2 regions of the Kluyvera georgiana genome follow, and region 1 is predicted to be linked to the other one. Evidence: riboswitches for the same ligand, from Rfam matches in the RefSeq annotation. Region 1 holds a riboswitch; the other holds the start of a gene.

The links. Region 1 has a riboswitch for cobalamin ahead of btuB (TonB-dependent vitamin B12 receptor BtuB). Riboswitches for the same ligand answer to the same signal wherever they lie in the genome.
Positions count from the first base shown of each region.
Region 2: another riboswitch for cobalamin. It lies ahead of ABTW00_RS04530 (cobyrinate a,c-diamide synthase); the one in region 1 lies ahead of btuB (TonB-dependent vitamin B12 receptor BtuB).

Region 1 is NZ_CP158865.1:4,799,956-4,815,543, reverse strand. It holds gene fabR (HTH-type transcriptional repressor FabR) at 1-603, shown strand, start outside; gene ABTW00_RS22775 (YijD family membrane protein) at 619-972, shown strand; gene trmA (tRNA (uridine(54)-C5)-methyltransferase TrmA) at 1,066-2,166, opposite strand; cobalamin riboswitch at 2,281-2,467, shown strand; gene btuB (TonB-dependent vitamin B12 receptor BtuB) at 2,534-4,417, shown strand; gene murI (glutamate racemase) at 4,362-5,219, shown strand; rRNA gene ABTW00_RS22755 (16S ribosomal RNA) at 5,590-7,129, shown strand; tRNA gene ABTW00_RS22750 (tRNA-Ile) at 7,200-7,276, shown strand; tRNA gene ABTW00_RS22745 (tRNA-Ala) at 7,387-7,462, shown strand; rRNA gene ABTW00_RS22740 (23S ribosomal RNA) at 7,661-10,568, shown strand; rRNA gene rrf (5S ribosomal RNA) at 10,659-10,774, shown strand; tRNA gene ABTW00_RS22730 (tRNA-Asp) at 10,830-10,906, shown strand; tRNA gene ABTW00_RS22725 (tRNA-Trp) at 10,959-11,034, shown strand; gene hdfR (HTH-type transcriptional regulator HdfR) at 11,134-11,982, opposite strand; gene ABTW00_RS22715 (DUF413 domain-containing protein) at 12,071-12,409, shown strand; gene ABTW00_RS22710 (YifB family Mg chelatase-like AAA ATPase) at 12,435-13,955, opposite strand; gene ilvL (ilv operon leader peptide) at 14,310-14,408, shown strand; gene ilvG (acetolactate synthase 2 catalytic subunit) at 14,548-15,588, shown strand, end outside.
Region 2 is NZ_CP158865.1:932,783-948,370, forward strand. It holds gene ptrA (pitrilysin) at 1-1,119, shown strand, start outside; gene recB (exodeoxyribonuclease V subunit beta) at 1,116-4,658, shown strand; gene recD (exodeoxyribonuclease V subunit alpha) at 4,655-6,493, shown strand; gene argA (amino-acid N-acetyltransferase) at 7,216-8,547, opposite strand; gene amiC (N-acetylmuramoyl-L-alanine amidase AmiC) at 8,777-10,027, shown strand; gene cobD (threonine-phosphate decarboxylase CobD) at 10,034-11,110, shown strand; gene ABTW00_RS04525 (L-threonine kinase) at 11,095-11,964, opposite strand; cobalamin riboswitch at 12,099-12,274, shown strand; gene ABTW00_RS04530 (cobyrinate a,c-diamide synthase) at 12,371-13,744, shown strand; gene cbiB (adenosylcobinamide-phosphate synthase CbiB) at 13,741-14,700, shown strand; gene ABTW00_RS04540 (cobalt-precorrin-8 methylmutase) at 14,711-15,346, shown strand; gene cbiD (cobalt-precorrin-5B (C(1))-methyltransferase CbiD) at 15,343-15,588, shown strand, end outside.

The sequences.
Region 1 (15,588 bases):
ACCCGGCGGTCGCTGGTCGAAGCGGCATTCAGTCAACTGAGTGCTGAACGTAGTTTTGCCAGCTTGAGCCTGCGCGAAGTCGCGCGTGAGGCGGGAATTGCGCCAACCTCCTTTTATCGCCATTTCCGTGATGTGGACGAACTGGGGCTGACCATGGTCGACGAAAGCGGCCTGATGCTGCGTCAGCTGATGCGCCAGGCACGTCAGCGTATCGCCAAAGGCGGCAGCGTGATCCGCACTTCCGTCTCAACCTTTATGGAATTTATTGGTAACAACCCGAACGCCTTCCGCCTGCTGCTGCGTGAACGTTCCGGGACGTCTGCCGCCTTCCGTGCCGCGGTGGCGCGTGAAATTCAGCACTTCATTGCGGAACTTGCTGACTATCTGGAAATCGAAAACCATATGCCTCGTGCGTTCACGGAAGCGCAGGCCGAGGCGATGGTGACAATCGTATTTAGCGCGGGAGCGGAGGCTCTGGATGTTAGCCTTGAGCAGCGCCGACAGCTGGAAGAGCGGCTGGTGCTGCAGTTACGGATGATCTCCAAAGGCGCGTACTACTGGTATCGCCGTGAACAAGAGAAGACGACACATCAGTCCGAATAAGGTGGTAAACGAGCAATGAAACAGTCAGGTCAAGAAAAGGGTACGCTGCTGCTGGCGCTGTTAGCTGGCTTATCGATTAACGGCACGTTTGCAGCCCTGTTTAGCTCCATCGTACCTTTCTCCATTTTTCCAATTATCTCGCTGGTGCTGACGGTCTACTGTCTGCATCAGCGCTACCAGAACCGCACGATGCCGGTAGGGCTGCCTGGCCTGGCGGCCGGCTGCTTTATCCTTGGCGTGTTGCTATACAGCACCGTGGTGCGTGCGGAGTACCCGGATATCGGTTCTAACTTCTTCCCGGCGGTACTGTCGGTGGCGATGGTCTTCTGGATTGGCGTGAAGTTGCGTAACCGCAAGCAGGAATCGTAATTATGGCGTAGGCCGGATAAGGCAAAGCCGCCATCCGGCAATCTGCTCAGGACTTGCCGGATGGCGCTACGCTTATCCGGCCTACCTTCAGTCTTACTTCTTCGTTAACAGCACGCCGCATTCCATATGATGGGTATACGGGAACTGGTCGAACAGCGCGAGGCGTGACACCTTGTGCGTCTGGCTCAACGTTTCCAGGTTCTGGCACAGCGTCTCCGGGTTACAGGAGATGTACAGAATGTTCGGGTATGCCTGTACCATTTTCTCCGTTTCGCTATCCAGCCCGCTGCGCGGTGGGTCGACGAAAATCGTTTCACACTGATAGCTTTTCAGATCAATGCCCTGCAAGCGGTTAAATTCCCGCACGCCGTTCATCGCCTGAGTAAACTCCTCTGCTGCCATGCGGATAATCTGCACGTTGTCGATCTGGTTGGCGGCAATGTTGTACTGCGCCGCCGCGACGGACGGCTTGGCGATTTCAGTGGCCAGCACGCGGTTGAAGTTGCGCGCCAGCGCCAGCGAGAAGTTGCCGTTGCCGCAGTACAGTTCCAACAGATCGCCCTGTGAATTGTTCGTGGCGTCCAGCGCCCACTCCAGCATCTGGATGTTCATGGCGGCGTTCGGCTGGGTAAAGCTATTCTCGACCTGGCGGTAGATCATCTCTTTGCCCGCCACCGGCAGGCGCTCATCGATATAATCTTGATCCAGCTCGATTTTAGTTTTCGTTGCGCGGCCAATCAGGTGCACATTCAGCCCCTGCGCACGGAGCGCATCGCGCAGCGCTTCGGCCTGCTTGCGCCATTCGTCGTCGAGCTTTTTATGATACAGCAGCGAGACCACCGCCTGATTGCTCAGCGTGGTGAGGTAGTCAATCTGGAAAAGCTTATGACGCAGGGCGTGGTTATCGCGCACGCCGTCGAGCATCGCGGTCATTAGCGTGTTGATCAGTTCGCTGGCGGCCGGGAAGGTATCAACGCGAATGCGGCTTTTGGTCTGCTGGTCGAACATGATGTGGTACAGATCATCGCCGTCGTGCCAGATGCGGAATTCAGCGCGCATACGGTAGTGGCTGACCGGCGAACGGAACACCTCCGGCGCGGGTGCGCTAAACGGCGCCATCATCGTTTGCAGGCGAGTCACTTTCTCTGCGAGCTGCGCGTCGTACTGTTCGGTTGGGAGGTGTTCGGGGGTCATGATGCATCCTGAATAATAAAAGTACGCGGGGATTGTAGGGCCTGCTCGGGGGATGTCCAGTGTCGATGCAGGTGAAAATCATAAATAGCAGTCTGGACATCCATATGTAACTAAATGTAGCATCCCCGTACCGGTCCTGTGAGTTAAAAGGGAACCCAGTGTAAATCTGGGGCTGACGCGCAGCGGTAAGGACGGTGAGAAACGAGCGCACAAAGTGCAGACACTGCGGCTGGCCGTGGGAAGTCATCGTTTCTTTATATAGCCTCCAAGCCCGAAGACCTGCCGGATGACGTCGCATGAGGTTTTATCGTCGCGAGCAACTGATAAAGCCTGCGGCATCCTTTTTCTGTTTCGGATGCTTTGAAAAATGATTAAAAAAGCTTCGCTGATGACGGCGTTATCCGTCACGGCTTTTTCCGGCTGGGCGCAAGGCAGCAATTCAGACACGCTGGTGGTCACCGCCAACCGCTTCCAGCAACCTGTTAATACCGTGCTGGCGCCAACCGACGTGGTGACGCGTGATGATATTCAGCGCTGGCAGTCGAAAGATCTGAATGATGTGATGCGCCGTTTGCCCGGCGTTGATATCTCGCAGACCGGCGGCATGGGTAACAGCGCTTCTCTTTATGTCCGTGGCACTGAATCGCGCCATGTGCTGGTGTTGATTGACGGCGTACCGATGGCGCGGGCCGGGATAGGCAACGCGATTGATATTAGCCAAATCCCGGTGTCTCTGGTACAGCGCATTGAATACATTCGCGGGCCGCGTTCAGCCGTGTACGGTTCCGGCGCGATAGGCGGTGTGGTCAATATCATTACCATGAGTGACGATGAGCGTGCGCAGATTAACGCCGGAGTGGGTTCGGACGGCTATCAGACCTACGATGGGGCGGTGAATAAACGCTTTGGCGACACGATGATAACGGCAGCAGGCGCCTACCAGACAACGAAGGGATTTAATATCGTCCCAGATTCTCCATACAGTGGCGACAGTGACCGCGATGGCTATCGGAATAAGCTGTTCTGGGGGGCCGTGCAGCACAAGTTTGATGATAGCTTCTCGGGTTTCTTCCGTGGTTATGGATACACGGCCAACAGTGATTACGATCAGAATACGATGTATGGCTCTCCTGAAGGTAATGACGAAGCTCAGAACTACAACCAATCCTGGGATACCGGACTGCGTTATAACTCCGGTATCTATTCTTCTCAACTGATCGCTAACTATCAGCATCTTAAAGACTATAACTACACGAATAACCTTGGTCGCTATGCTGGCCAAGCCACATTGGATGATATGGAACAGCGTTATATCCAGTGGGGGAACAACCTTGAGGTTGGGCACGGGGCGATTAGCGGTGGGGTGGACTGGAAGCAGGAAAAGCTGGTTTCCGGCAGCACGACAAAAACCGATGCCTATAAACGTGATACGACGGGCCTTTACCTGACCGGGCAGCAGCAGATTGATTCCGTTACGTTGGAAGCATCTGGCCGTGAGGATCACGATGAGCAGTTTGGTTGGCACGGAACGTGGCAAACAGCTGCAGGTTGGGAGTTTATTGATGGTTATCGCGCAACGCTTTCTTATGGCACCGGCTTCCTGGCCCCCTCTTTGGGGCAGCAGTATGGTGCAACGCGTTATGCATATGGAAGTAACCGAGGCATCATTGCCAACCCGAATCTGCAACCTGAAGAATCTAAACAGTGGGAAGCAGGAATTGACGGCATTACGGGGTCGTTGGATTGGAGGCTTTCTGCGTACCACTATGAAATTCAAAACCTGATTGATTATAAAAGCTCAAGCCAATACAGCGAGTACGTCAACGTGAAGTCGGCCACCATTAAAGGCGTAGAGTGGACGGGGAACATCACGACTGGCTCGGTAGAACATCACCTGACACTGCAGTATGTTGATCCGCGTGATGACGAAACCGACCAGGTTCTTGCTCGTCGCGCGAAACAGCAGGTGAAGTATGAAGTCACAGGGGAGGTTTACGGTCTTGGCTGGAATATCGCTTACCAATATTTGGGACAGCGCTATGACAACAGCTACGACGAGACAACTGGCTCCTCCAGTCGGGTGAAAATGGGCGGCGTGAGCCTGTGGGATATCGGATTGTCATATCCTGTCACCTCACACCTGACCGTTCGTGGTAAAATAGCTAACCTGTTCGATAAAGATTACGAGACAGCATATGGCTACCAAACTGCAGGACGGGAATACACCTTGTCTGGCAGCTACACCTTCTGAACCACGTCCCACCGTGCTGGTATTTGATTCCGGCGTCGGTGGGCTGTCGGTCTATGATGAGATCCGGCATCTTCTGCCGGACCTCCATTACATCTACGCTTTTGATAATGTCGCTTTCCCTTACGGGGAGAAGAGCGAGGAATTTATCGTGGAGCGCGTCGTGGAAATCGTCACTGCGGTACAGCGGCGCTATCCGTTAGCGCTGGCGGTTATCGCCTGTAACACGGCAAGTACGGTATCGCTGCCCGCGCTGCGCGACAAATTCGCCTTCCCGGTTGTCGGCGTCGTACCCGCGATTAAACCGGCGGCTCGCTTGTCTGCTAACCGTATCGTGGGGCTATTGGCCACGAGGGGAACGGTAAAGCGTCCTTATACTCACGAGCTTATCGCGCGCTTTGCTAATGAATGCCGCATTGAGATGCTGGGTTCTGCCGAGCTGGTGGAACTGGCGGAAGCGAAGCTGCACGGTCAGACAGTTCCTCTGGAAGAATTGCGTCGTATTTTACGTCCGTGGCTACGAATGCAGGAACCGCCGGATACCGTTGTGCTCGGTTGTACCCACTTCCCTCTATTACAAGAGGAGCTTTTACAGGTGCTGCCGGAAGGAACTCGGCTGGTGGATTCTGGTGCGGCGATTGCACGGCGTACGGCCTGGCTGCTGGAACATGAAGCGCCGGATGCAAAATCTAATGACGCGAATGTGGCTTATTGCATGGCCCTGACGGCAGAAACTGAACAACTTTTACCCGTTTTGCAGCGTTATGGCTTTGAAACGCTCGAAAAACTACCTGTTTCAGTCTGATTTGTTCAAAAAAGAGACGGTTGAAAAGTTTTTTTAAAACAGGGCTTGTCAACGTCTCAGAACTCCCTATAATGCGCCTCCACTGACACGGAACAACGGCTTGCAAGTCGCCGGGTCAGCGAGGTTCTCCTGAGAATCTCGACGGAGAAAAGCGAAATAAACGCTTGACTCTGAAGCGGGAAAGCGTAATATGCACATCCCGCGCCGCTGAGAAAAAGCGAAGCGGCACTGCTCTTTAACAATTTATCAGACAATCTGTGTGGGCACTCGAAGATACGGATTCTTAAACGTCGCAAGACGAAAAATGAATACCAAGTCTCTGAGTGAACACGTAATTCATTACGAAGTTTAATTCACGAGCATCAAACTTAAATTGAAGAGTTTGATCATGGCTCAGATTGAACGCTGGCGGCAGGCCTAACACATGCAAGTCGAACGGTAGCACAGAGAGCTTGCTCTCGGGTGACGAGTGGCGGACGGGTGAGTAATGTCTGGGAAACTGCCCGATGGAGGGGGATAACTACTGGAAACGGTAGCTAATACCGCATAACGTCGCAAGACCAAAGTGGGGGACCTTCGGGCCTCACACCATCGGATGTGCCCAGATGGGATTAGCTAGTAGGTGGGGTAACGGCTCACCTAGGCGACGATCCCTAGCTGGTCTGAGAGGATGACCAGCCACACTGGAACTGAGACACGGTCCAGACTCCTACGGGAGGCAGCAGTGGGGAATATTGCACAATGGGCGCAAGCCTGATGCAGCCATGCCGCGTGTATGAAGAAGGCCTTCGGGTTGTAAAGTACTTTCAGCGAGGAGGAAGGCGTTGTGGTTAATAACCACAGCGATTGACGTTACTCGCAGAAGAAGCACCGGCTAACTCCGTGCCAGCAGCCGCGGTAATACGGAGGGTGCAAGCGTTAATCGGAATTACTGGGCGTAAAGCGCACGCAGGCGGTTTGTTAAGTCAGATGTGAAATCCCCGGGCTCAACCTGGGAACTGCATTTGAAACTGGCAAGCTTGAGTCTCGTAGAGGGGGGTAGAATTCCAGGTGTAGCGGTGAAATGCGTAGAGATCTGGAGGAATACCGGTGGCGAAGGCGGCCCCCTGGACGAAGACTGACGCTCAGGTGCGAAAGCGTGGGGAGCAAACAGGATTAGATACCCTGGTAGTCCACGCCGTAAACGATGTCTATTTGGAGGTTGTTCCCTTGAGGAGTGGCTTCCGGAGCTAACGCGTTAAATAGACCGCCTGGGGAGTACGGCCGCAAGGTTAAAACTCAAATGAATTGACGGGGGCCCGCACAAGCGGTGGAGCATGTGGTTTAATTCGATGCAACGCGAAGAACCTTACCTACTCTTGACATCCAGAGAACTTAGCAGAGATGCTTTGGTGCCTTCGGGAACTCTGAGACAGGTGCTGCATGGCTGTCGTCAGCTCGTGTTGTGAAATGTTGGGTTAAGTCCCGCAACGAGCGCAACCCTTATCCTTTGTTGCCAGCGGTTCGGCCGGGAACTCAAAGGAGACTGCCAGTGATAAACTGGAGGAAGGTGGGGATGACGTCAAGTCATCATGGCCCTTACGAGTAGGGCTACACACGTGCTACAATGGCATATACAAAGAGAAGCGACCTCGCGAGAGCAAGCGGACCTCATAAAGTATGTCGTAGTCCGGATTGGAGTCTGCAACTCGACTCCATGAAGTCGGAATCGCTAGTAATCGTAGATCAGAATGCTACGGTGAATACGTTCCCGGGCCTTGTACACACCGCCCGTCACACCATGGGAGTGGGTTGCAAAAGAAGTAGGTAGCTTAACCTTCGGGAGGGCGCTTACCACTTTGTGATTCATGACTGGGGTGAAGTCGTAACAAGGTAACCGTAGGGGAACCTGCGGTTGGATCACCTCCTTACCTTAAAGAAACGTTCTTTGAAGTGCTCACACAGATTGTCTGATGAAAAATAGCAGTAAAGAATCTCTGCAGGCTTGTAGCTCAGGTGGTTAGAGCGCACCCCTGATAAGGGTGAGGTCGGTGGTTCAAGTCCACTCAGGCCTACCAAATTCTTCCTGATACCGCGTTGTGAAACGACTCGCATACTTCAGTATGCTTCGCCGTTCCACGCCTTGTCTCAGAAAGCATTACGGTTTTAAGAGATTCTGTCAAACGATGGGGCTATAGCTCAGCTGGGAGAGCGCCTGCTTTGCACGCAGGAGGTCTGCGGTTCGATCCCGCATAGCTCCACCATCTTTACTGCAACAACCCAAGAAAACTTCAGAGTGTACCTGAAAAGGTTCACTGCGAAGTTTTGCTCTTTAAAAATCTGGATCAAGCTGAAAATTGAAACGACACACTGTGTCTGTTCTCCGTAATAAGAACAGATAAGCGGTGTGTTCGAGTCTCTCAAATTTTCGCAACACGAAGTGAAACATCTTCGGGTTGTGAGGTTAAGCGACTAAGCGTACACGGTGGATGCCCTGGCAGTCAGAGGCGATGAAGGACGTGCTAATCTGCGATAAGCGTCGGTAAGGTGATATGAACCGTTATAACCGGCGATTTCCGAATGGGGAAACCCAGTGTGTTTCGACACACTATCGTTAACTGAATACATAGGTTAACGAAGCGAACCGGGGGAACTGAAACATCTAAGTACCCCGAGGAAAAGAAATCAACCGAGATTCCCCCAGTAGCGGCGAGCGAACGGGGAGCAGCCCAGAGTCTGAATCAGCTTGTGTGTTAGTGGAACGGTCTGGAAAGTCCGACGGTACAGGGTGATAGTCCCGTACACCAAAATGCACAGGTTGTGAACTCGATGAGTAGGGCGGGACACGTGGTATCCTGTCTGAATATGGGGGGACCATCCTCCAAGGCTAAATACTCCTGACTGACCGATAGTGAACCAGTACCGTGAGGGAAAGGCGAAAAGAACCCCGGCGAGGGGAGTGAAAAAGAACCTGAAACCGTGTACGTACAAGCAGTGGGAGCACCCTTTGGGGTGTGACTGCGTACCTTTTGTATAATGGGTCAGCGACTTATATTCTGTAGCAAGGTTAACCGTATAGGGGAGCCGAAGGGAAACCGAGTCTTAACTGGGCGTTAAGTTGCAGGGTATAGACCCGAAACCCGGTGATCTAGCCATGGGCAGGTTGAAGGTTGGGTAACACTAACTGGAGGACCGAACCGACTAATGTTGAAAAATTAGCGGATGACTTGTGGCTGGGGGTGAAAGGCCAATCAAACCGGGAGATAGCTGGTTCTCCCCGAAAGCTATTTAGGTAGCGCCTCGTGAACTCATCTTCGGGGGTAGAGCACTGTTTCGGCTAGGGGGTCATCCCGACTTACCAACCCGATGCAAACTGCGAATACCGAAGAATGTTATCACGGGAGACACACGGCGGGTGCTAACGTCCGTCGTGAAGAGGGAAACAACCCAGACCGCCAGCTAAGGTCCCAAAGTCACAGTTAAGTGGGAAACGATGTGGGAAGGCTCAGACAGCCAGGATGTTGGCTTAGAAGCAGCCATCATTTAAAGAAAGCGTAATAGCTCACTGGTCGAGTCGGCCTGCGCGGAAGATGTAACGGGGCTAAACTGTGCACCGAAGCTGCGGCAGCGACACTATGTGTTGTTGGGTAGGGGAGCGTTCTGTAAGCCTGCGAAGGTGTCTCGTGAGGGATGCTGGAGGTATCAGAAGTGCGAATGCTGACATAAGTAACGATAATGCGGGTGAAAAACCCGCACGCCGGAAGACCAAGGGTTCCTGTCCAACGTTAATCGGGGCAGGGTGAGTCGACCCCTAAGGCGAGGCCGAAAGGCGTAGTCGATGGGAAACAGGTTAATATTCCTGTACTTGGTGTTACTGCGAAGGGGGGACGGAGAAGGCTATGTTAGCCGGGCGACGGTTGTCCCGGTTTAAGCATGTAGGCGGAGCGTTTAGGTAAATCCGGACGCTTACTAACGCTGAGGTGTGATGACGAGGCACTACGGTGCTGAAGTAACAAATGCCCTGCTTCCAGGAAAAGCCTCTAAGCATCAGGTAACATCAAATCGTACCCCAAACCGACACAGGTGGTCAGGTAGAGAATACCAAGGCGCTTGAGAGAACTCGGGTGAAGGAACTAGGCAAAATGGTGCCGTAACTTCGGGAGAAGGCACGCTGATATGTAGGTGAAGTGGTTTACCCATGGAGCTGAAATCAGTCGAAGATACCAGCTGGCTGCAACTGTTTATTAAAAACACAGCACTGTGCAAACACGAAAGTGGACGTATACGGTGTGACGCCTGCCCGGTGCCGGAAGGTTAATTGATGGGGTTAGCTGTAAGGCGAAGCTCTTGATCGAAGCCCCGGTAAACGGCGGCCGTAACTATAACGGTCCTAAGGTAGCGAAATTCCTTGTCGGGTAAGTTCCGACCTGCACGAATGGCGTAATGATGGCCAGGCTGTCTCCACCCGAGACTCAGTGAAATTGAACTCGCTGTGAAGATGCAGTGTACCCGCGGCAAGACGGAAAGACCCCGTGAACCTTTACTATAGCTTGACACTGAACACTGGTCCTTGATGTGTAGGATAGGTGGGAGGCTTTGAAGCGTGGACGCCAGTCTGCGTGGAGCCAACCTTGAAATACCACCCTTTAATGGCTGGTGTTCTAACGTAGACCCGTAATCCGGGTTGCGGACAGTGTCTGGTGGGTAGTTTGACTGGGGCGGTCTCCTCCTAAAGAGTAACGGAGGAGCACGAAGGTTAGCTAATCCTGGTCGGACATCAGGAGGTTAGTGCAAAGGCATAAGCTAGCTTGACTGCGAGAGTGACGGCTCGAGCAGGTGCGAAAGCAGGTCTTAGTGATCCGGTGGTTCTGAATGGAAGGGCCATCGCTCAACGGATAAAAGGTACTCCGGGGATAACAGGCTGATACCGCCCAAGAGTTCATATCGACGGCGGTGTTTGGCACCTCGATGTCGGCTCATCACATCCTGGGGCTGAAGTAGGTCCCAAGGGTATGGCTGTTCGCCATTTAAAGTGGTACGCGAGCTGGGTTTAGAACGTCGTGAGACAGTTCGGTCCCTATCTGCCGTGGGCGCTGGAGAATTGAGGGGGGCTGCTCCTAGTACGAGAGGACCGGAGTGGACGCATCACTGGTGTTCGGGTTGTCATGCCAATGGCATTGCCCGGTAGCTAAATGCGGAAAAGATAAGTGCTGAAAGCATCTAAGCACGAAACTTGCCCCGAGATGAGTTCTCCCTGACCCTTTAAGGGTCCTGAAGGAACGTTGAAGACGACGACGTTGATAGGCTGGGTGTGTAAGCGTAGCGATACGTTGAGCTAACCAGTACTAATGAACCGTGAGGCTTAACCTTACAACGCCGAAGATGTTTTGGCGAAGAGACGATATTCAGCTTGATTACAGATTACATCGACAGGCTAATGCGTGTTGATAACAGAATTTGCCTGGCGGCTGTAGCGCGGTGGTCCCACCTGACCCCATGCCGAACTCAGAAGTGAAACGCCGTAGCGCCGATGGTAGTGTGGGGTCTCCCCATGCGAGAGTAGGGAACTGCCAGGCATCAAATTGCAGTAAACCGGGATGAATAATCCGGGTAGTGACAAAGAAATTCGGTGGAGCGGTAGTTCAGTCGGTTAGAATACCTGCCTGTCACGCAGGGGGTCGCGGGTTCGAGTCCCGTCCGTTCCGCCACTTATTCAATATTAAGCCTGCTAAATTAGCAGGCTTAATGATAAGAAAATTTAGGGGCGTAGCTCAGTTGGTAGAGCACCGGTCTCCAAAACCGGGTGTCGCGAGTTCGAGTCTCTCCGCCCCTGCCATCTATAATCCTTTGCTTCGGCGAAGGATTTTTTTTGCCCAAAATTTACCTTCCTGAAAGGCCCAGCGTTATCCTCCGGGCCAAAAAATGATCGCTTTAATCAAAAAACATTATTTTTCAATATGTCGCGAATTTGTGCTTGTTTGTCGCTATTTTGCAGCCAAATTGCGTACAAAGGCCGCAAAATAGCAGCGCCGTCAGTCACCGGATATAAGCCATCCTGCTCTTGCGCCCATGAAACAGGCAACCAGGTGCAACCTTTTAGCGGCACCAGTTGAAGGCGGGCTAAGCTGGCCGAACTGGTAGTCAGTAGAGGAATATCGTCAGCAGCAATAAGCCCCACTTCATGCTGATGGAAATCGGCCCCCCACTCCAGACGCAGATAGTTCAGATCGGCTTTGGTCGTTTCTGGCGAAGCGCAATACAGCTCAAGCTCAAAATGGCCCAGTAGTTGGCTGCTGAATTCATCCATTTTGGGGGCTTCAGTAGTGAGTAAGAGATCGAGTTGGCGCTCGTGCAGCTGCTTAACCAGCGACTGACGCTGGGCGATCCGCGCCTCAAACTGCAGAGAACTATCTGCCTGATAGAGTCGTGCCAGCCACTTGTTGAGCATGCACTCCCACAGCGAAGCGCTCGCACCGATTGAAAACTCATTGTGCCGCGAGGTGCTCGCCACTTCTTTACGTGCAGCCTGCCACGTACTCATCAGCGTTTCGGCGTAGGGGAGAAGTTTCTCTCCCGCCGCGGTTAAACGGATGTTATTACGATGGCGGGTAAACAGGTTGACGCCAAGCTGATTTTCTAACTGACGGATTCGAAAGCTCACCGCAGATTGTGTCAGATAGAGCGCTTCTGCAGCTCGCCCGAAGTGGCGAGTTCTGCTCACTTCGAGGAAAGTTTTCAGCAATTCGGTATCCACAGCTTTCTCCGCAAAATTTTTTGTCGTAATGATTTAAATCTTTTGTTTTACACTCTGTCAAGCGTATCTAATACTCCGCGCCATAAATAGCTCGGCCAAAGAATTAGGAGCGTGTAGGATGGCGGAAAGCTTTACGACGACTAATCGTTTTTTCGATAATAAAAATTATCCGCGCGGGTTCTCTCGTCATGGTGATTTCACCATCAAAGAGGCGCAGCTGCTTGAGCGTTATGGCTTTGCCTTTAACGAACTCGATCTTGGCAAACGCGAGCCTGCCACCGAAGAGGAACAGCAGTTTGTCTCGGTATGCCGCGGTGAACGTGAGCCAGCGACGGATGCTGAACGCGTATGGACCAAGTATGTCACGCGCATTAAGCGTCCGAAGCGTTTCCACACCCTGTCTGGTGGTAAACCGCAGGTAGAAGGCGCTGAAGACTACACCGATAGCGACGATTAATAAAAAAGGGGCCTTGGCCCCTTTTTTATTGTAGTAAGGTTTGTAGATGGGCGAGCATTCTGTCGATACCGCGATAGCTGAGCGCCTCCTGCAAATGATGTTTGGCAATATCCTCAACCCCCTCCATATCCGCCAGCGTACGCGACACCTTGAGCAGACGTTGCCAGGCGCGAATAGACAGCCCCAGCCGCGTTAACGTCTGTTCGAGCCATAACGCATCCGCCTTCCCCAGAGAACAATACTGCCGGATGTCGCTGCTGCCTAAATGCGCATTAAGCTTTCCCTGGCGTGCATACTGGCGTTGCTGCGCCACGATAACCCGTCGCTGTACCGTCTGACTGTTTTCTCCCGTATGCACAGACTGGCTAAGCAGACCTGGCGGCGGCAGCGGTATCTCTAGCGACAGATCAAAGCGGTCGAGAAATGGACCGGAAAGCCGATTGAGGTAACGCAACGTCTGCTCTGGCGTACAGCGGTTATGCTGTCCCTCGTAGTGCCCGGTCGGGCTCGGATTCATGGCCGCAATGAGCTGAAACCGCGCGGGATAGGTAATTTTTGCTCGCGTACGTGAAATGTGAATCTTGCCGGACTCAATTGGTTCTCGCAGTGCATCCAGAACCCGACGTTCAAATTCCGGTAGCTCATCAAGAAACAGGATGCCGTTATGGGCGAGAGAGATCTCGCCAGGCGCAGGAATTGACCCTCCGCCGACCATCGCTGTCAGGGAAGCGCTATGATGAGGCGCACGAAAAGGACGGCGGCGCCATTCGTTTTGTACGCGATAGGTATTCTCCAGACTCATAATGGCAGCGCTTTCCAGCGCTTCGCGATCGCTAAGCGGCGGAAGCAATCCGCGCATTCGTGTGGCGAGCATCGTTTTTCCTGTACCCGGCGGCCCAATGAGCAAAAGATTATGGCCACCGGATGCCGTTACCTCCAACGCACGTTTACCCTGCTGCTGACCCATCACTTCGTTTAAATCTTCACACGCCACCGCCGTCGGTAGGCTCTCCGGCGGTGGCAGGCGTAAGTTCTGTTTTCCTTCAAGAAAGGCGCAGACTTCAAGAAGATGACCGGCAATGAGGCAGTCGCTACCGCCCAGCAGGCTAACCAGCGGAGCGTCATCGTCGGACAGCACAATCTGGCGACCGGCGTGGGTTGCCTCCATTGCAGCCGATAGCGCCCCAGGAATGCCGCGTAGCGCGCCCGTGAGCGCTAATTCTCCTACAAACTCATACTGCCCCAGTTTTTGGCTATTAAGCTGCTCAGAAGCCGCCAGGAGCGCAATAGCGATAGGTAAATCATATCGCCCGCCTTCCTTGGGGAGATCGGCGGGCGCCAGATTGATGGTTATCTTCTTTGCCGGAAAGGTATAACCGCTGTTGATGATGGCGCTACGCACCCGGTCACGGGCCTCTTTGACGGTGGTTTCCGGTAACCCCACCATGACCAGACCGGGCAACCCCTGGCTGATATGCACTTCGATAGTAATGAGTGGGGCACTGATTCCCAGCGCGGCGCGTGTATAGACGACGGATAGCGACATAGTTCCTCCCTGAATAGTGACATTATGCGTCGCACTATCGTGGCATTAACCCGGTGTTTGTCGTATTTACGCGGCGTATTCCTGAGTTTTTACTGATTTTCAGTGCATTTCATTTTTTCTGGAAGCGCTCTCGAATAAAGTAACCCGCTCCGAGCATGCAGTTTTCCCCCGACCTCTTGTCTGCGCTAAAAGGTGAATTTTTTTCATTTCATAAATTCTCTATATAAAACAAATTGTTTTAATCAAATCATTAGCATGGTAACCATCCGCGTCATAAAAAAAACTTGTGCTTTTTGTGATGTCTGTGGTAACTCTGTAGGTATTCCTTCGAGCAAGATGCAAGAACAGACGAAAATGACAGCCCTTCTACGAGTGATTAGCCTGGTCGTGATTAGTGTGGTGGTGATTATTATCCCACCGTGCGGGGCTGCACTTGGACGAGGAAAGGCTTAGAAATCAAGCCTTAACGAACTAAAACCCCCGCACCGAAAGGTCCGGGGGTTTTTTTATGACCTAAAAACAATAACGGGAGGCAGATGATGACACGCAGCATAAAATTCTGTTTCTCACGATCTACGGCGGGGAACTAACTATGAATGGCGCACAGTGGGTGGTACATGCGTTGCGAGCGCAGGGTGTTGAAACGGTATTCGGTTATCCTGGTGGAGCCATTATGCCGGTTTACGACGCGCTGTATGACGGCGGCGTAGAGCATCTGCTGTGTCGACACGAGCAGGGGGCGGCGATGGCAGCCATCGGTTATGCACGTGCTACCGGTAAAACCGGCGTTTGTATCGCCACTTCCGGCCCTGGTGCAACCAACCTGATCACCGGTCTGGCCGATGCGCTGCTCGATTCTGTTCCAGTGGTTGCGATCACCGGTCAGGTTGCCGCACCGTTAATCGGTACCGATGCTTTCCAGGAAGTGGACGTCCTCGGTTTGTCGCTGGCCTGCACCAAACACAGTTTCCTGGTGCAATCTCTGGAAGAGCTGCCGCGCGTGATGGCAGAAGCGTTCCAGGTGGCAAACTCAGGCCGTCCTGGCCCGGTCCTGGTGGATATTCCTAAAGACGTACAGATCGCACAAGGCGAGCTGGATCCGTTCTTCTCTACCGTTGAAAGCGACGAGGTTTTCCCGCATGCCGAAATGGCACTGGCTCAGCAGATGCTGGCGCAGGCGCACAAACCCATGCTGTACGTAGGCGGCGGCGTAGGGATGGCGCAGGCGGTTCCGGCGCTGCGCGAATTTATGTCTGTGACGCAAATGCCAGCGACTTGCACCCTGAAAGGTCTGGGCGCGGTACCGGCAGATTACCCGTTCTACCTCGGTATGCTGGGGATGCACGGAACCAAAGCCGCTAACCTGGCGGTACAGGAATGTGATCTGCTGATCGCCGTCGGCGCACGCTTTGACGACCGTGTGACCGGTAAGCTGAATACCTTCGCGCCGCACGCGAAAGTTATCCATATGGATATCGACCCGGCGGAAATGAATAAGCTGCGCCAGACGCACGTCGCGTTGCAGGGCGACCTGAATGCGCTGCTGCCCGCGTTGCAGCAGCCGCTGTCCATCGAAGCCTGGCGCCAGTACACCGCCGTGATGCGCGCCGAGCACGCCTGGCGCTATGACCAT
Region 2 (15,588 bases), 1.1 Mb from region 1:
GGCGGCATCAGCTTCTCGACCGGCGCGAACAACGGCCTGATGCTTAACGCCAACGGTTACACCCAGCGTCTGCCGCAGCTGTTTAGTGCGCTGTTAGAAGGTTACTTCAGCTATACGCCGACCGAAGATCAGCTTGAACAGGCAAAATCCTGGTACAAGCAAATGATGGACTCGGCGGATAAAGGCAAAGCCTACGAACAGGCGATTATGCCGGTGCAGATGGTGTCGCAGGTGCCGTATTTCCAGCGCGAAGATCGCAAGGCGCTGCTGCCGTCGATCACGCTGAAAGAGGTGATGGCCTACCGCGACCAACTGAAAACTGGCGGACGTCCGGAGTTTATGGTGATTGGCAACCTCAGCGCCGAGCAGTCCACGACGCTGGCGCGCAGTATCCAGTCGCAGCTTGGTGCGAACGGTAACGAATGGTGCCGTAACAAAGATGTGCTGGTGGAAAAACAGCAGAACGCCATCTTCGAAAAAGCGGGCAACAGCACCGACTCGGCGCTGGCGGCGGTGTTTGTCCCGCCGAACGTGGATGAGTTCTCCAGCTCGGCGGCAAGCGCCATGCTGGCGCAGATCGTTCAGCCATGGTTCTACAATCAGCTGCGTACTGAAGAACAGCTTGGCTACGCGGTGTTTGCCTTTTCGATGAACATTGGCCGTCAGTGGGGCATGGGCTTCCTGCTGCAAAGCAATGACAAACAGCCGGCGTTCCTGTGGCAACGTTTCAAAGCCTTCTTCCCGACCGCCGAGCAAAAGCTGCGGGCGATGAAGCCGGAAGAGTTCGCGCAGCTTCAGCAGGCGGTGATCGCCGACATGCTGCAAGCGCCGCAAACGCTCGGGGATGAAGCCTCACAGCTGAGCAAAGATTTCGATCGCGGTAATATGGCCTTTGATTCACGTGCTAAAGTAGTGGCCCAGATTAAGCTGTTAACGCCGCAGAAGCTGGCTGATTTCTTCCACCAGACCGTCGTTGCGCCACAGGGTATGACGGTGCTGTCGCAGGTTTCCGGAAGCCAGAATGGTAAGACGGACTATGCGCACCCCGAAGGGTGGAAGGTATGGGAGAGCATTAGCGCGTTGCAGCAAACCTTACCGATAAGACGAGAGAACGAATGACCGTAACTGCTGAGTCCCTTAATCCCCTGCGTTTGCCCCTCTACGGTGAGCGCCTGATTGAAGCCTCAGCGGGCACCGGAAAAACCTTCACCATCGCCGCACTCTACCTGCGGCTTCTGCTGGGGCTCGGCGGCGAGGCCGCCTTTCCCCGGCCGGTCAACGTCGAAGAGCTGCTGGTGGTGACCTTCACCGAGGCGGCAACCGAAGAACTGCGCGGGCGTATTCGCAGCAACATTCATGAACTGCGCGTCGCCTGCCTGCGTAACGCCACCGACAACCCGCTGTATGCCAGCCTGCTGGCGGAAATCGACGATCCTCAACAGGCAGCAAACGTCCTGCTGCTGGCCGAACGCCAGATGGACGATGCCGCGGTGTTTACCATCCACGGTTTCTGTCAGCGCATGCTTAGCCTCAACGCGTTTGAGTCGGGGATGCTGTTCGAACAGCAGCTGATTGAAGACGAATCTCAGCTGCGCTATCAGGCCTGCGCCGACTTCTGGCGCCGCTACTGCTACCCGCTGAACCGCGAAATCGCGCAGGTGATCGTTGAGTCCTGGAAAGGGCCGCAGGACCTGCTGAAATCGATCGACCGCTATCTGCAAGGTGAAGCGCCGCAGCTAAAAATACCGCTCAGCGCCGAGACGCTGGAATCACGCCATCAGCAGATCCTCGCGCAGATTGGCGACATCAAACAGCAGTGGCTGGCTGCGGTCAGCGATCTTGAACCGCTGCTGGAAAACTCGGGTATCGATCGCCGCAAGTTCAACCGCGGCAACCAGGGCAAGTGGATCGACAAGATCAGCGCCTGGGCGCAGGAAGAGAGCAAAAACTACCAACTCCCCGATGCGCTGGAAAAATTCAGCCAGTCGTTCCTGTCTGAACGCACCAAAGCGGGCGGAGAAGTGCCAACGCATCCGCTGTTCAGCGCTATTGAGCGTCTACTGGACTCGCCGCTCACGCTTAACGACCTGGTGATTGCCCAGGCGATGAAAGAGATCCGTGAGGCGGTGGCCCGCGAGAAGCGCCGCCGCGGCGAGTTGGGCTTTGACGATATGCTAAGCCGCCTCGATGAAGCGCTGGAGAGCGAAAGCGGCGATGCGTTAGCCGCCGCCATTCGTCAGCGTTTTCCGGTGGCGATGATCGATGAATTCCAGGATACCGACCCGCAGCAATATCGCATTTTCCGCCGCATCTGGCGGCAACAGCCGGAGACCGCGTTGCTGCTGATTGGCGACCCGAAGCAGGCGATCTACGCCTTCCGCGGCGCCGATATCTTTACCTACATGCGCGCGCGCGGCGATGTGGCGGCGCACTACACGCTCGACACCAACTGGCGTTCCGCGCCGGGCATGGTGGCTAGCGTCAACCGCCTGTTTGGGCTGGTCGATAACCCTTTTATGTTCCGCGATATTCCGTTCCTGCCGGTCAAATCCGCCGAGAAAAATGCCTCACTGCGTTTTGAGGTGGATGGCGAAAATCAGCCGGCAATGAACCTCTGGCTGATGCCCGGTGAGGGCGTTAGCGCAGGCGACTATCAGAACTTTATGGCCCAGCAGTGCGCGGCGCAGATTCGCGACTGGCTCACCGGCGGCCAACGCGGCACGGCGCTGCTGTGGCGCGGCGACAGCGCGCGTCCGGTGCAGGCATCAGACATTACCGTGCTGGTGCGTAACCGCCAGGAAGCCTCGTTGATTCGCGATGCGCTGAATGCGCTGGCTATTCCGTCGGTTTATCTTTCCAACCGCGACAGCGTATTCGAAACCCCGGAAGCGCAGGAACTGCTGTGGGTGCTACAGGCGGTGCTGACGCCGGAGCGGGAAAATACCCTGCGCAGCGCGCTGGCGACGGCAATGTTTGGCCTGAACGCGCGGGACATTGAACGGCTGAATCAGGATGAACACGCCTGGGATGCGCTGGTGGAAGAGTTCAGCGATTACCGGCTTATCTGGCAACGCCGCGGTGTGATGCCGATGATTCGTGCCCTGATGAACGCGCGTTCCCTCGCGGAAAACCTGCTCGCCACGCACGGCGGCGAGCGGCGCTTAACCGATATTCTGCACCTTAGCGAGCTGCTACAAGAAGCGGCCACCGGGCTGGAGAGCGAGCACGCGCTGGTACGCTGGCTGAACCAGCAAATCGCCGAGCCGGATACCAACGCTTCCAGCCAGCAAATGCGTCTGGAGAGCGACAAACACCTGGTGCAGATAGTCACTATTCACAAGTCGAAAGGGCTGGAATATCCGCTGGTCTGGCTGCCGTTTATCGCCCGTTTCCGTAGAGAGAAGCAGGCGTTCTATCACGATCGGGAATCCTTCGCGGCGGTGCTGGATCTTCACGAAAGCGATGAAAGCCTGGAGCTGGCCGAAGCCGAGCGTCTGGCGGAAGATCTGCGCCTGCTCTACGTCGCCCTAACCCGCGCCGTGTGGCACTGTAGTCTGGGGCTGGCACCGCTCACCGCACGGCGCAGCGACAAACCCACCGATACCGAACTTCATCACAGCGCGCCGGGAAGGCTGATGCAGAAAGGCGAGGTACTCGACGCCGCGGGTCTGGAAGCCTGTCTGCGTGCGCTCTGCGATGAGCACATTGCGCTGACGCTGGCGACATCGCCCGACGACGCGCGTTGGCAGGCCACTCAGGCACAAATGCCTGAACTGGCGGCGCGTCAGGTGCTGCGTCGCATCGTGGACGACTGGCGGGTCACCAGCTACTCCGGCCTGCAACAACGCGGCCACAGCGTGGCGCAGGATCTGCTGTCGCGCCTGGATATCGACGCCGTCGGCGCGGCGGAAACGCTGCCGGAGCTAACCCTGACGCCGCACAACTTTCCGCGTGGCGCATCGCCGGGTACCTTCCTGCACAGCCTGTTTGAAGACCTCGACTTTACCCAGCCGGTTTCATCCGAGTGGATGCTGGAAAAGCTGCAAAGCAACGGCTTTGGCGAAGAGTGGGAGCCGGTGCTGACCGCCTGGATTTCCCAGGTGCTGGCGGCGCCGCTGGCGGAAACCGGTATTGCGCTTAATCAGTTGAGCGCACAGCAAAAACAGGTGGAAATGGAGTTTTATTTGCCCATCAACCGCCCGCTCGACCCGCTGGCGCTGGATGCCTTAACCCGCCGCTATGACCCGCTTTCGGCAGGCTGCCCCACGCTCGATTTCCGCCAGGTACGCGGTATGCTGAAAGGCTTTATCGACCTTGTTTTCCGCCACGACGGGCGCTACTACCTGCTGGACTACAAGTCCAACTGGCTGGGAGAGAACGGCGAGGCCTACACCCAACAGGCGATGGTCGAGGCGATGCAGTCGCACCGCTATGACTTGCAGTATCAGCTCTATAGCCTGGCGCTACACCGCTATCTGCGCCATCGCATTGCCAATTATGACTATGAACGCCACTTCGGCGGCGTGATTTACCTGTTCCTGCGTGGCGTTAACCGCGACGCGGGGCAGCAAGGGATATTCACTACCCGGCCAGACCCCGCGCTTATTGCGGCCATGGATGCACTGTTTGCCGGAGAAGGCGAGGAGATGGACGCATGAGTCTCGAACAACGTTTGCTGGATGCCGCCGAGCAGCGTCTGCTGCGCCCGCTGGACGTGCAGTTTGCGCTGATGGTTGCGCAGGATGAGCACCCGGCGGTGATGCTGGCGGCGGCGATGCTCAGCCGCGATACCGGCGAAGGGCACGTGTGCCTGCCTCTGTCGCACCTGACCGCGACGATGCAGCCGAAAGAGCGCGCACGTGAATTCTGGCAGCAGCTGTTCAGCGATGCCGATGCGCCAGAAGACTGGGCTGCGTTGTTGCTGGCGTCTAAGGCCGTGAGTGCCGGTGAACGCCCGTCGCCGCTGATACTAAGCCGTGACCGGCTGTACCTCAACCGCATGTGGCATAACGAGCTGACGGTGGCGCGTTTCTTTAGCGACACCCAGACACCGCAGGCGGTGGACGAAGCACAGCTCCAGCAGACGCTAAACGCGCTGTTCCCCGCCAGTGACAACGTCGACTGGCAGAAAGTGGCCGCCGCCGTTGCGCTGACGCGGCGTATTTCGGTGATCTCCGGCGGACCTGGCACCGGGAAAACCACCACCGTCGCCAAACTGCTGGCGGCGCTGGTACAGATGGCGAATGCCGAAAAACTCCGTATTCGTCTGGCGGCCCCGACGGGGAAAGCGGCGGCGCGCCTTACCGAATCTTTGGGCGCGGCGCTGCGTAAACTGACGCTAAGCGACGCGCATAAAGCGATGCTGCCGACCGAGGCCAGCACGCTGCACCGCCTGCTGGGTGCGCAACCCGGCAGCCAGAAAATGCGCTACCACGCGGGTAACCCGCTGCACCTTGATGTGCTGGTGGTCGACGAAGCTTCCATGATCGACCTGCCGATGATGGCGCGGCTGATTGACGCGCTGCCGCCGCATGGACGAGTCATTTTTCTCGGTGACCGCGATCAGCTTGCGTCAGTAGAGGCGGGCGCGGTACTGGGGGATATCTGTAGCTGGGTGAACGCTGGCTATACGCCTGAACGCGCGGCCCAGTTAAGCCGCCTGGTGGGGAACGAACTTCCGGCGGGCGAAGGCCAAACGGCGGGGGCGCTGCGCGACAGTCTCTGCCTGCTGCGCACCAGCTACCGTTTTGGCAGCGACTCGGGGATTGGGCAACTGGCGGGCGCGGTAAACCGGGGCGATAAACAGGCCGTTGGCGAGGTCTTCGCCCGCGGCTTTAGCGATATCGAACTCAAACCGCTGCGCACAACGGATGATTATGCCGCCATGCTCGATGATGCGCGCATGGGGTACGGTCATTATTTACAGCTTTTACGCGCGCAGGCCGAGCCTGCAGAGGTGCTGGCGGCGTTCGGTGAATATCAACTGTTGTGCGCGCTGCGGGAAGGGCCGTGGGGCGTCGGCGGGCTGAATACACAGTTCGAACAGCTGTTGGCGCGTCATCGCCTGATTCAGCCGCAGCGCCACTCGCGCTGGTACGAAGGTCGTCCGGTGATGATTAGCCGTAACGACAGCGCGCTGGGGCTGTTTAACGGTGATATCGGCGTGGCGTTAGATCGTGGGCAGGGGATGCGCGTCTGGTTCCCGATGCCGGACGGGACGATCAAATCGGTGCAGCCAAGCCGCCTGCCGGATCACGATACCGCATGGGCGATGACGGTGCATAAATCGCAGGGTTCCGAGTTTACTCACGCCGCGCTGGTACTGCCGACGCAGCTGGTGCCGGTGGTCAGCCGCGAGCTGGTCTACACCGCGATTACCCGCGCGAAGTCACGCCTGTCGATGTATGCCGATGAAAATCTGTTGGCCGCGGCGATTGCCACACGTACTGAACGGCGCAGCGGGCTGTCGGCGATATTTGCGGAGATGGCATAGTGCGTAAAGGGGGCACAATGTGCTCCCTTTACCTTTAAAGCTGTCTGTTATACACAAATTCGTGCGATAGGACCGAATGTCTGTCAGTAAGGAGAGGGATTCCGTTCACTTTACGTAGGGTGGAATATGACGTTCTATCACCGGTGAACGGGCCAAGGGGGGCGGCCGCGCCCCCCTTGACAATCCCCGCGGCCCCGCGGGGAAATCGGTGCTTCGCACTACGCTCACCTACGCACTCCAGCCTGCGGCACGGCGAAACTCGACGTCCTGTCTCGGTTCGCCTCAGTCCGCCATCCATGGCGTCCTAACCTTGTCTTCCATTCTCCGGCTCGCCGATTTCCAGCGGGGACTCATCGGTTTCAGTGGCTCTGGTTTTTGCTGTTAACTAAAAGACTGCACTGGTATTGGTGGCGTCTAAATCGCCGAGGCGTTCCCTGTAGGCCGGGTCAGCCCACATGGATGTGGGCTGAGGGCGTGGTTCACATGGATGTGAACTCGCGCCCGACCCGAAGCCGGAAGGGATAAGCTGAGGGAACCACGCAGTGGCGATTGGCCGCCCCTTGCGCGCTCCCTGCGCCCGTACAATTTATGTGGCGAGAGCTGAAAAGGAGCGCAACGGAGTGATCAATCCAAATACACCTCCCCCCTTTCTGATAACTGTCGTCAAGGATTATAAGAGACAGCTTCAAAAGGGAAGAGGGCGCGGAGACCGATCGGCGCTGCTAGACTAAATCCGCCATCAGCACCTTCGAACGACGCTGATAGTTATACAGCTGCTTTTTACTCTCCGGCAGCAGCTCAACATCAACCGGCTTAAACCCACGCTCCTGGAACCAGTGAATACTGCGGGTGGTCAGCACAAACAGATGATTCAGCCCCATTTGCTTCGCCTGCGCGGTAATGCGCTCAAGGAGCACTTCGCCGCGCGAAGAGCTGCGATAGTCCGGATGCACCGCCACGCAGGCCATTTCGCCAATTTTCTCTTCCGGGAACGGATAAAGCGCGGCACAGGCGATGGTGGTGTTATCACGTTGAATAATCGTGAACTTGTCGATCTCCATCTCCAGCTGCTCGCGTGAGCGACGCACCAGAATCCCCTGCTGCTCCAGCGGCGCAATCAGGTCGAGAATACCGCCAATATCGTTAATGGTGGCGCGGCGGATCTGCTCGGCGCTCTCCATCACGATTTGCGTACCAATACCGTCGCGTGAGAACAATTCCTGCAACAGCGCGCCGTCTTCCTGATAGCTGATCAGGTGGCTGCGACGCACGCCGCTGCGGCAGGCTTTCACCGCGCCGCGCAGGAAGCGAGCGGTACCGGAAAGGTAGTCGCCTTCCTGCTCCAGCTCTTCGATGCGCGCCTGCGCTTCGTTAGGGAACAGTTCAGGAACGATTTCACCGGCCTCATTGTAAACGCCCTGCGATGAGCAGAAGCCAATCATCTTCTCGGCCTTCAGCTTAATCGCCAACTGAGTGGCAATTTCTTCTGAAGTCAGGTTAAAACTTTCGCCGGTAACGGAGACGGCAACCGGCCCCATCAGCACAATAGCGCCGCTGTCGAGCTGGCGGTGGATCGCCTCTTCATCAATACGACGAATGCGCCCGCTGTGGCAGTAGTCGATACCGTCATCCACGCCCAGCGGCTGGGCGATGATAAAGTTACCGCTGACCACATTGATGTGTGCGCCCTGAAGCGGCGTATTGTTCAGGCTCATCGACAGACGCGCGGTGATATCCAACTGCAGCTGGCCCGCCGCCTGTTTAACCAGTTCAAGGGTTTTGCTATCGGTGACACGAATGTGTTTATGATAGGTTGGCTGATGTTGATGTTCGGCCAGATTGGCGTCGATTTGCGGACGCGCGCCGTAGACCAGCACCAGGCGGATGCCCAGACTATGCAGCAGCCCTATATCATTGACAATGCTTGAAAAGTTCTCATGCTCAATGGCTTCGCCGCCAAGCATGATGACAAACGTCTTGCCCCGATGAGCGTTAATATAGGGGACTGAATGACGAAACCCCTCGACCAGTTCGGTTCTACGTTCCTTCACCACGGCACAACCCTCAATGCATGATTATTCGTAATAAGTGTATTTTTATTCTGTTTTTGCGCTAAACGCAAGCCGGAATTTGCCTAAACATGGGAAAAATCTCCGCCAAATTTCGCTTAACCAACGAATGTTTACCCTTTTATAGATGACAGTTTATTCGCCTTTGGTTAAAGTTTTCGGTCAATCATATTTTGCTTAATTTGAAATCGTCTTTTTTTGCCTGGGATAGAGCATGTCAGGAAGTCAGTCTTTGAGTCGCCGCCGCCTGTTAAAAGGGGCGGGCGCCATGTGGTTGCTAAGTGTCAGTCAGGTTGGTTTCGCTGCCGTCAGTCAGGTGGTGGCCGTCCGCATCTGGCCTGCGTCCAGCTACACGCGCGTTACGGTGGAGTCCAACCGCGTGCTCAAGTATCGGCAGTTTGCGTTGAGCAATCCCGACCGCCTGGTGGTTGATCTTGAAGGGGTGAACCTCAACTCGGTGCTGAAAGGGATGGCGGCGCAGATTCGCGGCGACGATCCGTTTATTAAATCCGCGCGTGTCGGCCAGTTCGACCCGCAGACCGTGCGCATGGTGTTTGAGCTGAAGCAGGACGTCAAACCGCAGCTGTTTGCCCTCGCGCCGGTTGCCAACTTTAAAGAACGTCTGGTGATGGATCTCTACCCCGCTAACGCGAACGATGTGCAGGACCCGCTGCTGGCGCTGCTGGAAGAGTACAACAAAGACGGTCTCGAAAAGCAGGTGCCGCCGGCGCAGAGCGGGCCGCAGCCGGGGAAAGCCGGTCGCGATCGGCCAATTGTCATTATGCTTGACCCCGGACACGGCGGCGAAGACTCCGGCGCGGTGGGGCTGTACAAGACGCGGGAAAAAGACGTGGTGCTGCAAATTGCCCGCCGCCTGCGCGCGCTGATTGAGAAAGAAGGCAACATGAAGGCCTACATGACGCGCAACGAAGATATCTTTATTCCGCTGAAGGTGCGGGTGGCCAAAGCCCAGAAACAGCGCGCCGACCTGTTTGTTTCTATTCACGCGGATGCCTTTACCAGCCGTCAGCCGAGCGGCTCATCGGTGTTTGCGCTCTCTACCAAGGGGGCCACCAGTACGGCGGCGAAATACCTCGCGCAGACTCAGAACGCCTCGGACTTGATCGGTGGCGTCAGCAAAAGCGGCGACCGCTACGTCGACCACACCATGTTCGATATGGTGCAATCGCTGACCATCGCCGACAGCCTGAAATTTGGGAAAGCGGTGCTCAAGAAGATGGGGCAGATTAACAACCTGCATAAAAATCAGGTCGAGCAGGCCGGGTTTGCGGTGCTGAAAGCGCCGGATATTCCGTCTATCCTCGTCGAAACGGCGTTTATCAGTAACGTTGAAGAAGAGCGTAAGCTGAAAACCGCGAAGTTCCAGCAGGAAGTGGCCGAGTCGATCCTCGCTGGCATTAAGGCCTACTTTGCCGACGGCGCAACGCTGGCGCGGCGCGGGTAACCGGGCGTGTCGCGTCTGAAAAGCGCTCACGGCGGCAATATCCGTGAAGCGGCGGCGCTGATGGGGATTTCCGCCGACCAACTGCTGGATTTCAGCGCCAATATTAACCCGCTGGGAATGCCTGAAAGTTTAAAACGGGCGATTGTCGCCCAGCTCAGCTGCGCCGAACGTTACCCTGACGTCGAGTATCAGCAGCTGCATCGGGCGCTGGCGGAACACCATGGTGTTCCGGCAACGTGGATCCTGGCGGGCAACGGCGAAACCGAATCCATCTTTACCCTCGTTCAGGGGCTGTGTCCGCGCCGGGCGATGGTGGTTGCGCCCGGGTTCGCCGAATATCGTCGGGCGCTGGAAACCGTTGATTGCGCCATCGATACCTTTTTCCTGCGTGAAGAGGACAACTGGCAGCTGACTGACCGTATTCTCCCGGCGCTGACCGCCGGGCTGGACTGCCTGTTTCTTTGCACGCCCAATAACCCTACCGGCCTGCTGCCGGATGACGCGCTGCTGGCGGCAATCGCCGAGCGCTGTCGCGCGCTGGAAATCGCGCTGGTCCTCGACGAAGCCTTTCTCGATTTTATTCCCGATGAAGCGGGCTTTATCCCACGGCTGGCGCAGTATCCGCACGTTTGGGTGCTGCGATCGCTCACCAAATTCTATGCCATTCCCGGCCTGCGGCTGGGCTATTTGCTGAACAGCGATGAACGAGCGGTCGCCAGGCTGCGTCAGCGGCAGATGCCGTGGTCAATCAATGCTTTTGCCGCGCTGGCCGCAGAGGTCATTCTCACTGATGTCGACTATCAGCGGGCTACCCACTGCTGGCTGGCTGAAGAGGGAGCGCATTTTTACCGGGCGCTGGGCGAGATTGAGGGGCTGAAGGTGTATCCGGGGCGGGCGAACTACCTTTTCCTGCGCTGCGAACGCCCGGAAGTTGAGCTACAGTACGCGCTGCTAGAAAAACAGATTCTGATTCGCAGCTGCGCCAACTATCCGGGGCTGGACGGGCGCTACTTCCGCGTGGCGATTCGCAGCCGCGAAGAAAACCAGCGGCTATTGACGGCGCTGCGTCAGGCGCTGGCCTGAACCCCGCCATTCACTGACGCGAGCAGATGCCGCTGCGGCCAGTGCGCCGCCAGGTCGCGCTGTGCCAGTGCCCAGTGCAGATAATCCACATCGTGATAGCGACGGTCGAGCATCAGCCCGACTACGCTGCCGCTGTGCGCCACCGTCAGGCCGTACAGGCCACACCGTTCGACAAGTGAAAGCAGCGCCGTAAAACCCGGCTTTGGCAGCAGAGTCTGGCTCGCGACAGCGCTGAGCGTCGCCGCTTCGCCGAGCAGGCTGGGGTTATTGCCCGTGCAGGCGGTTTGTACCTTATCCCATGCCTGTTGCAGCACCCCGGCGTTGGCCTCCAGCGCCGGGCGTCGCGGCAGGCGGTGATAGTCGGCGGTGCGAAGCTGAACCGGGTTCTCCAGCACCAGCAGATCAAAATGGGGGGCGGGGGCGCAGGCAATCTGGGTTTGTGCGTGGTGATGATCGAAAAGCGTTAGCGCATGAAACAGGGTGCTGTCCGTCGGCTCCAGCGATACGCACAGCGTTGCCAGTTCAGATTCACTGAGTGAATGTCCCAAATGATGCGCGGTGGCGACGGCAGTGGCGGCAATGTCAGCGGTGCTGCTGGCCATCCCTTTCGCCACGGGAATGGTCGAGTCAATCTCAATGCGCAGCGTCTGGCTCAGCGTCGGCGGATAGCCCCAGCGCGCCAGCAGCGTATTAACCATCGCCCGCGCCAGCGGTCGCTCATTGACGAGCGGCACGCCCTCGCGCACTTCCACGGTGCTATACCAGTCTATTGGGCAGGAGACGAGCTTTTCGCTGCCGAGAATCCAGCCCTGAATCAGTTCCCCACCGGAGGCGGGACAGCGCGCCACGCTCATGATTTTCCTTGCCTTGCCAAACGAAATATAACTACCGTAAATAAATATGCCGGTATTGTCATAGCGCAACGAAATCCTTCTTTCGCGGCGCTAGAGTAACCTGCTTTTTATTTTGTGCGGGCCGATGTGCCGGCATAAATCTGCAACCAACAGGTTTGGCATAGTATGTGCCAGGGAAGAGGGTGTAAATCCCTCGCAGCCCCCGCTGCTGTAATGCTGACGACCCCGTAGAAACCACTGATCGCTGGATCGGGAAGGACGGGTGAGGATGACGCTAAGCCAGAAGACCTGCCTGTTGGCCATTCACAACAACTTCGGTGGGAAGTGGGTTGCTTTGAGTCGTACAGTCTTCGGACTGGGCGTGCGCACGGCTATACCCGAGAACCACCCTGAATAGGGTCAGGGTATGGCAGCCAGGCAGCACGCATTTATCCTCGCAGGCACCGGCAGCGGCTGTGGTAAAACCACGGTGACGCTCGGCTTGCTAACGTTGCTTCAGCAGCGTGGCCTGCGCGTTCAGCCCTACAAGGTCGGCCCGGACTATCTCGACACCGGCTGGCACACCGCGCTGTGTGGCGTCGCGTCCCGCAATCTCGACGGCTTTATGCTTCCCCCTTCTACGCTCAACGCGCTGTTCGGCGAACAGATGCAGCAGGCCGATATTGCCGTCATTGAAGGCGTGATGGGCCTCTACGATGGTTACGGTACCGACCCCAACTATTGCAGCAGCGCGGCGATGGCGAAACAGCTGGGCTGCCCGGTCATCTTGCTGGTGGACGGCAAAGCGGTCTCGACCTCCATTGCCGCCACGGTGATGGGCTTCCAGCACTTCGACCCGAGCCTCAATATTGCGGGCGTTATCGTCAACCGCGTCAACAGCGATAGCCACTTCCAACTGCTGAAAAACGCCATTGAACGCTACTGCGACCTGCCGGTGCTCGGCTACGTGCCGCGTGCGGAAGGCGTATCGCTGCCGGAACGTCACCTTGGTCTGGTCACCGCTCGGGAAGCGCTCATCGATGGCCAGCCATGGCAGGATTTCGCCGCGACGCTGGAACGGACGCTGGATGTCGATCGTCTGCTGGAGCTGAGCGTATTGAACAGGTTACCGCCGGGCGAGTGGCCACCGATGCCGGCCAGCGGCGAGGGACTAACCCTCGCGGTCGCGGATGATGAAGCGTTCAATTTCTACTACCCGGATAATCTCGCGCTGCTGGAACGCGCGGGGGTGACCCTTGTCCGCTTTAGCCCATTGCATGACGCGGTACTTCCCGACTGCCAGATGATCTGGCTCGGTGGCGGCTACCCGGAACTGCACGCCCGAGCGCTTGCCGCCAACGCGCCGATGCTGGCCCAGCTGCGGGTGGCACATGAGCGCGGCGTGGCGATTTACGCCGAATGCGGCGGCCTGATGTATCTCGGCAGCACGCTGGAAGATGCGCAGGGCGAGGTGCACGCCATGGCTAACATTCTCCCCGGCGACAGCAAAATGGGCAAACGTCTCACCCGCTTTGGTTACTGTGAAGCGCAGGCCGAGCAGCAAACGCTGCTCGCCGCGCCCGGCGAAGTGCTGCGCGGTCACGAGTTCCACTACTCTGACTTCACCGCCCGAATCCCGGCGGCGATGGCCTGCCGAAAAACTCGCGATGGCGTCGTGCTTCAGCAATGGCAGGGGGGCTGGCAGCTTGGCAACACGTTTGCCAGCTATCTTCACGTTCACTTCGCCCAGCATCCAGCCATGCTGAATCACTGGTTCGCCGCCGCAAGGAGCGTTCTATGACGCTGCTCGCCTGGTGCTGTGCATGGCTGCTCGACGTTATTATCGGCGATCCGCAGAGTTGGCCGCATCCCGTGCGCTGGATAGGCAACCTGATTCATCTCGTTCAGCGCGTCGTGCGCCGTACTTGTCACAGCGATCGCGCCCTGCGTATCGGCGGCGGCGTGATGTGGCTGGCGGTGGTCGGGCTGACCTACGGCATCGCCTGGGGCGTGCTGCATCTGGCGACGTTGATTCACCCGGGGTTGGGCTGGGGCGTTGAGGTATGGATGATTTTCACCGTGCTGGCCGGGCGTTGCCTGGCCCGTTCCGCGCAGGACGTCGAGCGTCCGCTACGTGCCGACGATCTGGCTGAAAGCCGAATTAAGCTCTCGTGGATTGTCGGTCGCGATACCTCACAGCTCCAGCCGGAGCAGATTAACCGCGCGGTGGTGGAGACGGTGGCGGAAAACACCGTTGATGGCATTATCGCGCCGCTGTTTTTCCTGCTGCTCGGCGGCGCGCCGCTGGCCATGGCCTACAAAGCCGTCAACACCCTCGATTCGATGGTGGGCTACAAACATGAAAAGTACCGCGCTATCGGTATGGTCAGCGCCCGCCTCGATGATGTCGCCAATTTTATTCCTGCTCGCTTGAGCTGGCTGCTGATTAGCATCGCCGCATTTCTTTGCCGCTACGACGGCCCGCGCGCGCTGCGCATTGGCTGGCGTGACCGTTACAACCACAGCAGCCCGAACTGCGCGTGGGCGGAAGCCGCCGTCGCCGGGGCGCTGGGCGTGCGGCTCGGCGGCCCAAACGACTATTTTGGTCAGCGCGTGGAGAAGCCGTGGATCGGCGATGCCCGACGCGCTATCGCCATCGATGACATTTCCCGAACGATACGACTGATGTGGGTGGCCTCCACGCTGGCCCTGCTGCTGTTTATGGCGGTCAGGTACTGGCTAGTGGGCGCGGCCTGAGGAGAACGGCATGAACTATATCCAGCAACCGCAAGCGATTGAGCGCAAAAGCTTCGAGATAATCAGCGAGATTATCGCCGACATGCGCCCGACGTATCGCTTTGCCAGCCCGCTGCACGAGGCGATTATCAAACGGGTGATCCACACCACCGCCGACTTTGAGTGGCTGGATATTCTGTGGTTCGCGCCGGATGCCTTAACCCGGCTGAGCGAGGCGCTCAGCCGCCCGTGCACGCTGTACACCGACACCACCATGGCGCTCTCCGGCATCAATAAAAATCTGCTGGCGACCTTCGGCGGCGAGTGCCGCTGTTACATCAGCGACCCGCGCGTGGTGCGCGAAGCCAAAGCGCAGGGCATCACCCGCTCGATGGCGGCGGTGGATATTGCCGCCAAAGAAGAAGGCGACAAAGTGTTCGTCTTCGGCAATGCGCCCACCGCGCTATTCCGTCTGCTGGAGCATACAGAGCTGGACGTCAGCGGGGTGATTGGCGTGCCGGTCGGGTTTGTCGGCGCGGCAGAGTCGAAAGAGGCGCTGAGTAAAAGCAGCCTGCCGGGCATCGCCGCGCTGGGGCGTAAAGGCGGCAGCAACGTCGCGGCGGCGATCGTCAACGCCATTCTCTATCACCTGCAGGGGGCGCGATGAGCGAATCCGCCTTCGATGCCCCGGTATGGCATAACGGCAAAGCGCTGCGCAAAGGCTACACCACCGGCTCCTGCGCTACGGCGGCGGCGAAAGTCGCCGCGCTGATGGTGATGCGTCAGCACCTGATTCACCAGGTGTCAATTGTCACGCCGTCGGGCGTGACGCTAAACCTGAACGTCGAATCACCGCACGTCGAAGGCCTGCAGGGTATTGCCGCCATCCGCAAAGACGGCGGCGATGAT